2 regions of the Stenotrophomonas sp. K-6 genome follow, and region 1 is predicted to be linked to the other one. Evidence: riboswitches for the same ligand, from Rfam matches in the RefSeq annotation. Region 1 holds a riboswitch; the other holds the start of a gene.
What was found. Region 1 has a riboswitch for glycine ahead of AC13F7_RS01650 (trimeric intracellular cation channel family protein). Riboswitches for the same ligand answer to the same signal wherever they lie in the genome.
Positions count from the first base shown of each region.

Region 2: it holds a riboswitch for glycine, as region 1 does, so the genes downstream of both, gcvP (aminomethyl-transferring glycine dehydrogenase) here and AC13F7_RS01650 (trimeric intracellular cation channel family protein) in region 1, are expected to answer to the same signal.

Region 1 is NZ_JBSPUC010000001.1:379,879-384,267, forward strand. Features, by position in the region: gene AC13F7_RS01645 (MdtA/MuxA family multidrug efflux RND transporter periplasmic adaptor subunit) at 1-836, opposite strand, end outside; gene AC13F7_RS01650 (trimeric intracellular cation channel family protein) at 1,091-1,708, opposite strand; glycine riboswitch at 1,802-1,893, opposite strand; glycine riboswitch at 1,902-1,995, opposite strand; gene AC13F7_RS01655 (GIY-YIG nuclease family protein) at 2,040-2,309, shown strand; gene AC13F7_RS01660 (ribonuclease E inhibitor RraB) at 2,396-2,740, shown strand; gene AC13F7_RS01665 (nuclear transport factor 2 family protein) at 2,794-3,228, shown strand; gene AC13F7_RS01670 (NAD(P)/FAD-dependent oxidoreductase) at 3,280-4,389, opposite strand, start outside.
Region 2 is NZ_JBSPUC010000001.1:1,070,402-1,074,790, reverse strand. Features, by position in the region: gene AC13F7_RS04700 (hypothetical protein) at 1-85, opposite strand, end outside; gene AC13F7_RS04695 (multidrug effflux MFS transporter) at 158-1,381, opposite strand; glycine riboswitch at 1,661-1,763, shown strand; gene gcvP (aminomethyl-transferring glycine dehydrogenase) at 1,853-4,389, shown strand, end outside.

The sequences.
Region 1 (4,389 bases):
TGGTTGGGGAACAACGACTCATCGGCGTTGGCGAACTGCGCGCGCAGCTTGAGCGTGCCGGTGGCGGTATCGATGCGGTTGTCCAGGCTGGAGAGCACGCCGTCGCCGAGCGCCGTGCGCTCCTCGCGGTCCCAGGCTTCCACGGTCAACTGCGGATTGGCGCGTGCGGCAGCGACCACCGCCGGCAGGTCCGGCTCGGGCACAGTGAACAGCACGCTGATCGGGGTGGTCTGGGTGATCGTGGCCAGCGGTTCGGTATCGCCACTGCGCACCAGGTTGCCGACATCCACATTGCGCAGGCCCATGCGCCCGGCCACCGGTGCGGTGATGCGGGTGTACTGCAGCTGCAGGCGTGCTTCATCCACCGCGGCCTGGTCGGTCTGACGGCGGCCCTGCAGCTGGCGCACCTTGCTCTGCTGGTCACTCAGGTCCTGTGCGGAGACGAAATGCCTGCTCTGCAGTTCGACGAAGCGCTTGAGCTGGCTCTCGGCATTGTCGAGCTCGGCCAGGTTCTGCTGCTGGGTGCCCAGCGCACGCGACAGTTGTACCTGGAACGGGCGCGGATCGATCTCGGCCAGCAGCTCGCCGGCGGTGACGTGCTGGCCCTCGGAGAACGCCAGCCGCAGCAGTTCGCCATCCACGCGGCTGCGGATGCCCACCGTATGCAGCGGCGTCACCGTACCGAGCGCCTTCAGGCGCACCACCAGGTCTTCCTGCTGGGCGGTGGCCACGCGTACCGGGGTCGGCTGCGGGCCACCGGACGGGCCGGCGGCAGGCGCGGGCGAGAGCAGCTTCCATGCAGCGATGGCGGCCAGGCCGACAGTGGCAGCGATCAACAGCGGTTTGACCATACAACGGCGAGACGACGGGGGCGTTGAAGCGGACATACGCATCCTGCGCACCCTCCACCGGAGCAGTGCGTCCATGGGGACCGGCCGACAGCGGCTGGTCAACGGGGGAGAGGGTGTCTGGCGGGGCAGCGGGTGGAACACCGCCGCGTGGCTGGATGCCGTTCGAATGGAACGGGAGCGCCATGATACAGGGCCGGGCCGCTCAAGCTCCCGTGACCTTGGTCATGCCCGCGGGTGCGTCAATGCACCTCGTCGCGATACACGAACTTCGGCATTTCCCACTTGAAGTGGATCGCCAGCAGGCGGAACAGGAAGCCACCGCCCAGGCACCACAGCGTCGCCGCATTGAGCGATACGCCCAGTTCCAGAAGGGTCAGGTAGGCCGCGCCGGTGAGCAGGGTGATCACGGCATACAGTTCTTTCTGGAAGATCAGCGGGACCTCGTTGCACAGCACATCGCGCAGCACGCCGCCGAACGCACCGGTGAGCATGCCGGCGATCAGGATGATCGGCACCGTGTGCCCACCCTCGCGCGCGACCGCGCAGCCGATCAGGGTGAACGCGATCAGGCCCAGGCCATCGAGCACCAGGAAGGTACGCCGGAAATGGTGCATCCAGCGCGCCACCCAGGTCGCGATCAGGGCCGCGCAGATGGTGAAGCCCAGATATTCCGGGTGCTTCACCCAGCCCAGCGGGTAATGGCCAAGCACGATGTCGCGCAGCGAGCCGCCGCCGAGCGCGGTGACGCAGGCGATGATGACCACGCCGAACAGGTCCATGCGGCGGCGACCGGCCGACAGCGCGCCGGTCATGGCTTCGGCCGAGATGGCGATGAGGTAGATCAGGGAGAGCAGCATGGGGTGGCTCCGGGAAACACGTCAGGCGGGGGACGGAAACACACACGCATCACGCCAGCGCCGCTGCGCTGTCGTGGGGTGGGATTCCGTTGCCGCTCCCGCTGTCCTTTTGCCTGAGAGTTCGGTGGCCAAGGCCACGTGCCCCTTCGGCGGGTCATTGAAGACCTCTCTCCAGATCGGCGTGTCGGATGCATGGTTGGTGGCTGTGCAGCCACCGGCCTGAGCGATTATGGGAGCCTGCGCCTTCGGCGGGCGCCAGCGCGGCGCCTCTCTCCTGCATCCGGGGCGGATTCTAGCAGCCGCCGGGCCTGCACCGGGCGATAATCCCGGTATGCCCGCTGAACCCGCCCTCTGGTACCTGTACCTGCTTGAATGCCGCAACGGCAGCTATTACGCCGGCATCAGCAACGACGTGGACGCGCGGTTCCAGGCGCATCTCGCCGGAAAAGGGGCGAAATACACCCGGGCCAACCCACCGGTGAAGGTGCTGGCGACGCGTGCCTACCCGGACCGGGCAGCGGCGTCGAAGGCCGAGTGGCAGCTGAAGCGACAGCCCCGGGAGCGCAAGCTGGCGTGGCTGCAGCTGCCCGAACCCGGGTAGCGCTGCGCGCGGCTTGTTCGGGCCTTCGCCGGCGGCATACCATCGATCAACCTTCGTTGATCCGCTTGCCCAAGCCCTGGAGTGCCATGTCCCGCGATCTGTCGTTGTACCCGGAAGATGAGAATGGCGATGTGCTCTGGAACATGCTGCAGGACGGCGACGATCTGACGATTCCGCGCGAGGTGGATTTCGCGCTGATCTTCCCGACCCAGGACGTGGCGATCGCCTTCGCCGTGCACCTGCTCAAGAACGACCAGAAGGTGTCCTTTGCCGCGTACGAGGGCAACGATGAGTTCCCATGGCAGGTGGTGGTGCATCCGCTGATGCTGCCGACGCACCAGAACATCTCGGGCTTCGAAGGTCTGCTGGCCAGCGAGGCGGTCTCCTACAGCGGCCAGGTTGATGGCTGGGGATGCCTGTCGCAGGGGTGAGCTGCCGCAACGCGGCGTGACCCGTTCGAACGTCCCCCTGCCGGAGAGAATCGATGTCGACGCTGTCCCTGATACTCGCGGTTGCCACGGCCGCCACACCGGCGGCCCAGGGTCCTGATCCGGCCACGCTGGCCGCCATCGAAGCAACCTGCTTCGACTATGTGGATGGGCAGCTGGAAGGAAATCCCGAGCGCGTGGCGCGCTCGCTGCACCCGGACCTGGCCAAGCGCGCGATCCTGGGCGATACGCCGGACGAGCGGCTTGGCCTGCGCCGGATGTCGAAGGAGGAACTGGTCGCACTGACCAAGGCCGGTGCCCTGAAGACGCCAATGGCCGAGTGGAACCGGCAGTGCCAGGTCCTCGATGTCACCGGCAACGCGGCCTCGGTGCGACTGGAAACCCCGTGGTTCGTGGACTATTTCCACATGGGGCGCTTCGGCGAGCGCTGGGTCATCGTCAACGCGCTGTGGTACAGCAAGCCGAAGTGAGCGCTGGCAGCCAGGCATCACGGCTGGCTGCCACCTTCGCTGCCCTGCTGATCAGGACGTCGGCGGCCGCTTCGGTCGGCGATCCTCCTGTGCATCGCCGAAGATGATCCGCGCGCTGCGCTGGTAACTCCAGTACGCCACCGCCCAGTTCAGCAGTACCACCACGCGGTTGCGGAAGCCGATCAGGAAGAACACGTGCGCGGCCAGCCAGAACCACCAGGCCAGCACGCCGGAAAGCTGCAGGCGCCCGAGGTGGACGATCGCGGCCATGCGGCCGATGGTCGCCAGGTTGCCGAAGTCCTGGTACTTGAACGGACCCGGCGCAGGCTTGCCGGCCAGACGCGCCTGGATCGTGGTGGCCACGTGCTTGCCCATCTGCTTGGCCGCCGGCGCGACGCCGGGCACCGGCTTGCCGTCGGCCTGGGTCAGTGCGGCCAGGTCACCGGCAACAAAGATCTCCGGGTGGCCTTCCAACGTGAGGTCAGGCTGCACCGGCACGCGGCCGGCGCGGTCCAGTGGCACGTCCAACGTGCGTGCCAGCGGAGAGGCGGCGACACCGGCTGCCCAGACCACGGTGCGGGCGTCGACGAAGCGGTCGCCGAGCTGGAAGCCGTCGGCATTGATGTCGCTGACCGGCGTGCCGGTGAGCACTTCCACGCCCAGCTTTTCCAGCTGCCGCCGCGCCTTGAGCGAGAGCACCTCCGGGAAGGTGGACAGCACGCGCGGGCCGGCCTCGACCAGGCGGACTTTGGCCGAGGCGGGATCGATATGGCGGAACTCATTGCGCAGCGTATGCCGTGCGATTTCGGCCAGCGTGCCGGCCAGCTCCACGCCGGTGGGGCCGCCACCGACGACGGCGAAACTGAGCCAGGCGGCTTTGCGCGCGGGATCGGGTTCGGCCTCGGCGCGCTCGAAGGCGAGCAGCAGCTTGCGGCGCAGCGCGATGGCATCGTCCAGCGTCTTCAGGCCCGGCGCATCGGCGGCCCATTCGTCGTGGCCAAAGTAGGCGTGGGTGGCACCGGTGCACAGCATCAGGGTGTCGTAGGTGATCTGCGTGCCATCGGCCAGCGTTGCCGTGCGTGCGGTCTTGTCGATGTCGGTGACTTCACCCAGGCGCACTTCAACATTGCGTTGGTGACCGAGGATGTGGCGCAGCGGGGC
Region 2 (4,389 bases), 690 kb from region 1:
GCGGGGTGGCGGCCTGCTCGCGGTTGGCGGCCTGGGTTTCACGGCGCCGGCGAATGTCGCGGCGCAGTTTGGAGGTGGTCGACATCAAGGGCTTCCGGACTGCATCAAAGGGCAAAGGATACCGCACGGGCCCTGGTGGGCCCGCTGCCTGCCGGGCTTACTCGATCGGCGTCAGCACGGCGCGGCGGCGCTCGCAATACCGTTCCCAGTACCAGAACGAGCCGCCCAGCGCGAAGAATCCCATGTAGCCCAGCGCTAGATGCACCGGGCTGCTGCTGAGCATCGGCGAGACCACACCGGCCACGACGGTGTTGATCATCAGCTGGATGAACATCTGCATCGAAGAGGCCAGGCCGCGCTGGTGCGGGTACATGTCCAGCACCGCCAGCGCCAGCACCGGGAAGATCAGCGCCATGCCCACGCCGCCCAGGAAGATCGGCATCACCGCCCACGGCAGCGCGATCTGCTGCACGGACAGCACGTAGGTGATATTGAGCACCGCCGACAGCGCACACAGGCCGAATCCGATCGCGATCTGCCGCTGCGGCAGGATCCGCCCGGCCATCCGCCCGGACAGGAACGAGCCCATCGTCATGCCGCCGATGGTCGGAATGAACAACCAGGCAAACCCGCCCTCGCCCAGCTTGAGGTGCTGCATCACCAGCACCGGCGCCGAGGCGATGTACAGGAAAATGCCCGAAAAATTCAGCGCACCGGCGGCCGACAGCCGCAGCAGGCGCGCGTTGGAGCCCATGCGCGCATAGCTGCGCAGCAGTTCACGCATCGACAGTGGCGTGCGCGCCTCGGCCGGATGGGTTTCCGGCAGCCACTTGCCCGTGGCCAGCAGCAGGACCACGCCGAACAGCACCAGGAACCAGAAGATCAGCGGCCAGTCGCCGCCGCCGAGCAGGATCCAGCCGCCGATGATCGGCGCGATCGCCGGGGCCACGCCGAAGATCATCGAGACCTGGCTCATCAGGCGCTGCGCATCGGCACCGTGGTACAGATCGCGGATCACCGCGCGGCCGACGATCACGCCCACGCCCGCGGTAACGCCCTGCAGCGCGCGGAACACCAGCAGCGTGGTCATGTCGCGCGACAGCGCGCAGCCGATCGAGGCGCCGATGAACAGCACCAGCCCGCCGATGATCACCCGCTTGCGGCCAAACGCATCGGACAGCGGGCCGTGCGCCAGGCTCATCAGGCCGTAGAACAGCAGGTAGACGCTGATGGTCTGCTGCACCGCGACCTGGTCCACCTGCATGCGCTCGCCCAGCAGCAGGAAGGCCGGGAAAATGGTGTCGATCGAGAACGGACCGAACATCGCCAGGCCTGCAAGCAGCAGGGCCAGGCGGCGGGTCGAGGGTGAGGCGGGCGTCATGCGGGCTTCCGTCAGCGGCCATGCGCAATGCACGGCGGGCGCCGGCCCGGGACGGGCAGCGCCAGATGAATACGAGGATCCAGTGATCATAGGCCTTTGCCGCCCCCGGCACCATGGCCAGGTGCAGTTTCCGGGGTCCGTGCGCCCCCGTATTCAGGTGCTGGAAAGGCCCAGCGAGTGAAAGCGCTGGGCTATAATCGCCGCGCTACATGGTGGGAGAAGCGGACACCCGCTGCCGAAGGCGCAACGCCCGTAATCGCTCAGGCCCGATACCACCCGTACCAAAACTCTGGAGAGACCGGCCCATTGCCGGCGCCGAAGGGGCACGAAGCACGCAGATGCGCGCTTTTAAACTCTCAGGCAAAAGGACAGAGGGGCACCCAGGAAGACCGCAAGGTCCGGTGGATCGCTGTCGCCCGCGACGCGCCCTGGCCCCGGCCGCCTTCCGAACGTGCGTGCCCTCTCTTCCGGATGCCAGCCATGTCCCAGAACACCCCCTCCCTGCGCGAGCTTGAACACAGCCACGCGTTCGTCGAACGCCATATCGGCCCCAACGACGCCGAAATCGCGCAGATGCTCGACGTGGTCGGCCACGCCTCGCTGGACGCGCTGACCGATGCGATCGTCCCGGCCGGGATCAAGTCGCCAGCACCGCTCGACCTGCCCGAGTCGCTGACCGAAGTGCAGGCGCTGGCCAAGATCCGCGCCATCGCCGACAAGAACCAGGTGTTCCGCACCTTCATCGGCCAGGGCTACTACGGCACGCTGACCCCAAACGTCATCCTGCGCAACGTGCTGGAAAACCCGGCGTGGTACACCGCCTACACCCCGTACCAGGCCGAGATTTCGCAGGGCCGCATGGAAGCGCTGATCAACTTCCAGACGCTGTGCGCGGACCTGACCGGCATGGAGATCGCCAACGCCTCGCTGCTCGATGAAGCCACTGCCGCAGCCGAAGCGATGACGCTGGCCAAGCGCTCGGCCAAATCCAAGTCCGATACCTTCTTCGTGCACGACGCCGTGCACCCGCAGACGCTGGAACTGCTGCGCACCCGCGCCGAGCCGATGGGCATCGTGCTGCGCGTGGGTACGCCGGCCGAGGCGATGGAAGCTGAAGCCTACGGCGTGCTGCTGCAGTACCCGGATACCTTCGGCCATATCGGCGATTACAAGGCGCTGGCCGATGCCGTGCACGCGCGCGGCGGCCTGGTCGCCGTGGCCACCGATCTGCTCGCACTGACCCTGATCGCCGCCCCCGGCGAATGGGGCGCGGACATCGTGGTCGGCAACTCGCAGCGGTTCGGCGTGCCGTTCGGTTTCGGTGGCCCGCATGCCGCCTTCATGGCCTGCCGCGATGCGTACAAGCGCTCGATGCCGGGCCGCCTGATCGGTGTCTCGGTCGATGCGCAGGGCAATGCCGCCTACCGTCTGACCCTGCAGACCCGCGAGCAGCACATCCGCCGCGAGAAGGCGACCTCCAACATCTGCACCGCCCAGGTGCTGCTGGCGGTGATGGCCTCGATGTACGCCGTGTACCACGGCCCGGAAGGCCTGACCCGCATCGCCCGCCGTACCCACCGCCTAGCCGCGATCCTGGCCGCCGCACTGCGCGGCGCCGGCGTCAACGTGGGCGAGCACTTCTTCGACACCCTGCACGTCAAGGATGTGGACGCCAAGGCGATCCACGCCAAGGCTGCGGCGGCGCGCATCAACCTGCGCGCGATCGACAGCGATGCAGTCGGCATCAGCCTGGATGAAACCGCGACCCGCGCCGACATCGTCGCGCTCGGCCAGCTCTTCGGTGCCACGGTCGACGTGGATGCACTGGATGCGGCCACCGCCGATGCGCTGCCGTCCGACCTGGTGCGCACCAGCGAGTTCCTGACCCACCCGGTGTTCAACACCCACCACAGCGAACACGAACTGCTGCGTTACCTGCGTTCGCTGGCCGACAAGGATCTGGCGATGGATCGCACCATGATCCCGCTGGGCAGCTGCACCATGAAGCTCAACGCCACCGCCGAGATGATCCCGGTGACCTGGCCGGAGTTCGCCAACATCCATCCGCTGGCCCCGGCCGATCAGGCCACCGGCTACAAGGAACTGATCGACGGCCTGGAAGCGATGCTGGTCGAGTGCACCGGCTATGACGCGGTCAGCCTGCAGCCGAACTCCGGCGCGCAGGGCGAGTACGCTGGCCTGCTGGCGATCCGCGCCTACCACCGCTCGCGCGGCGAAGGCCATCGCGACGTCTGCCTGATCCCCGATTCGGCGCACGGCACCAACCCGGCCTCGGCCCAGATGTGCGGCATGAAGGTCGTGGTGACCAAGACCGACGCCAACGGCAACGTCGACCTGGACGACATCCGCATCAATGCGGAGAAGTACAGCGACCGCCTGGCCGCACTGATGATCACCTACCCGTCCACGCACGGCGTGTTCGAGGAAGAGGTGGTGGAGATCTGCGAGATCGTGCACCAGCACGGCGGCCAGGTGTACACCGACGGCGCCAACATGAACGCCCTGGTCGGCGTGGCCAAGCCCGGCAAGTGGGGCTCGGACGTCTCGCACCTGAACCTGCACAAGACGTTCTGCATCCCGCACGGCGGCGGCGGCCCGGGCGTCGGCCCGTGCGCGGTCAAGTCGCACCTTGCCCCGTTCCTGCCGAAGGTGCTGGGCGGCGAAGGCGATGTCGGCATGGTCAGCGCGGCCAGCTTCGGCAGCGCCTCGATCCTGCCGATCAGCTGGATGTACATCACGCTGATGGGCACCGCCGGCCTGCGCAAGGCAACCCAGGTGGCCCTGCTCAACGCCAACTACATCGCCAAGCGCCTGGCCCCGCACTTCAAGACCTTGTACACCGGCCGCAACGGCCTAGTGGCGCACGAGTGCATCCTGGACGTGCGTCCGCTGGAGAAGACCTCCGGCATCGGCGCCGAGGACGTGGCCAAGCGCCTGATCGATTTCGGCTTCCACGCCCCGACCCTGAGCTTCCCGGTCGCCGGCAC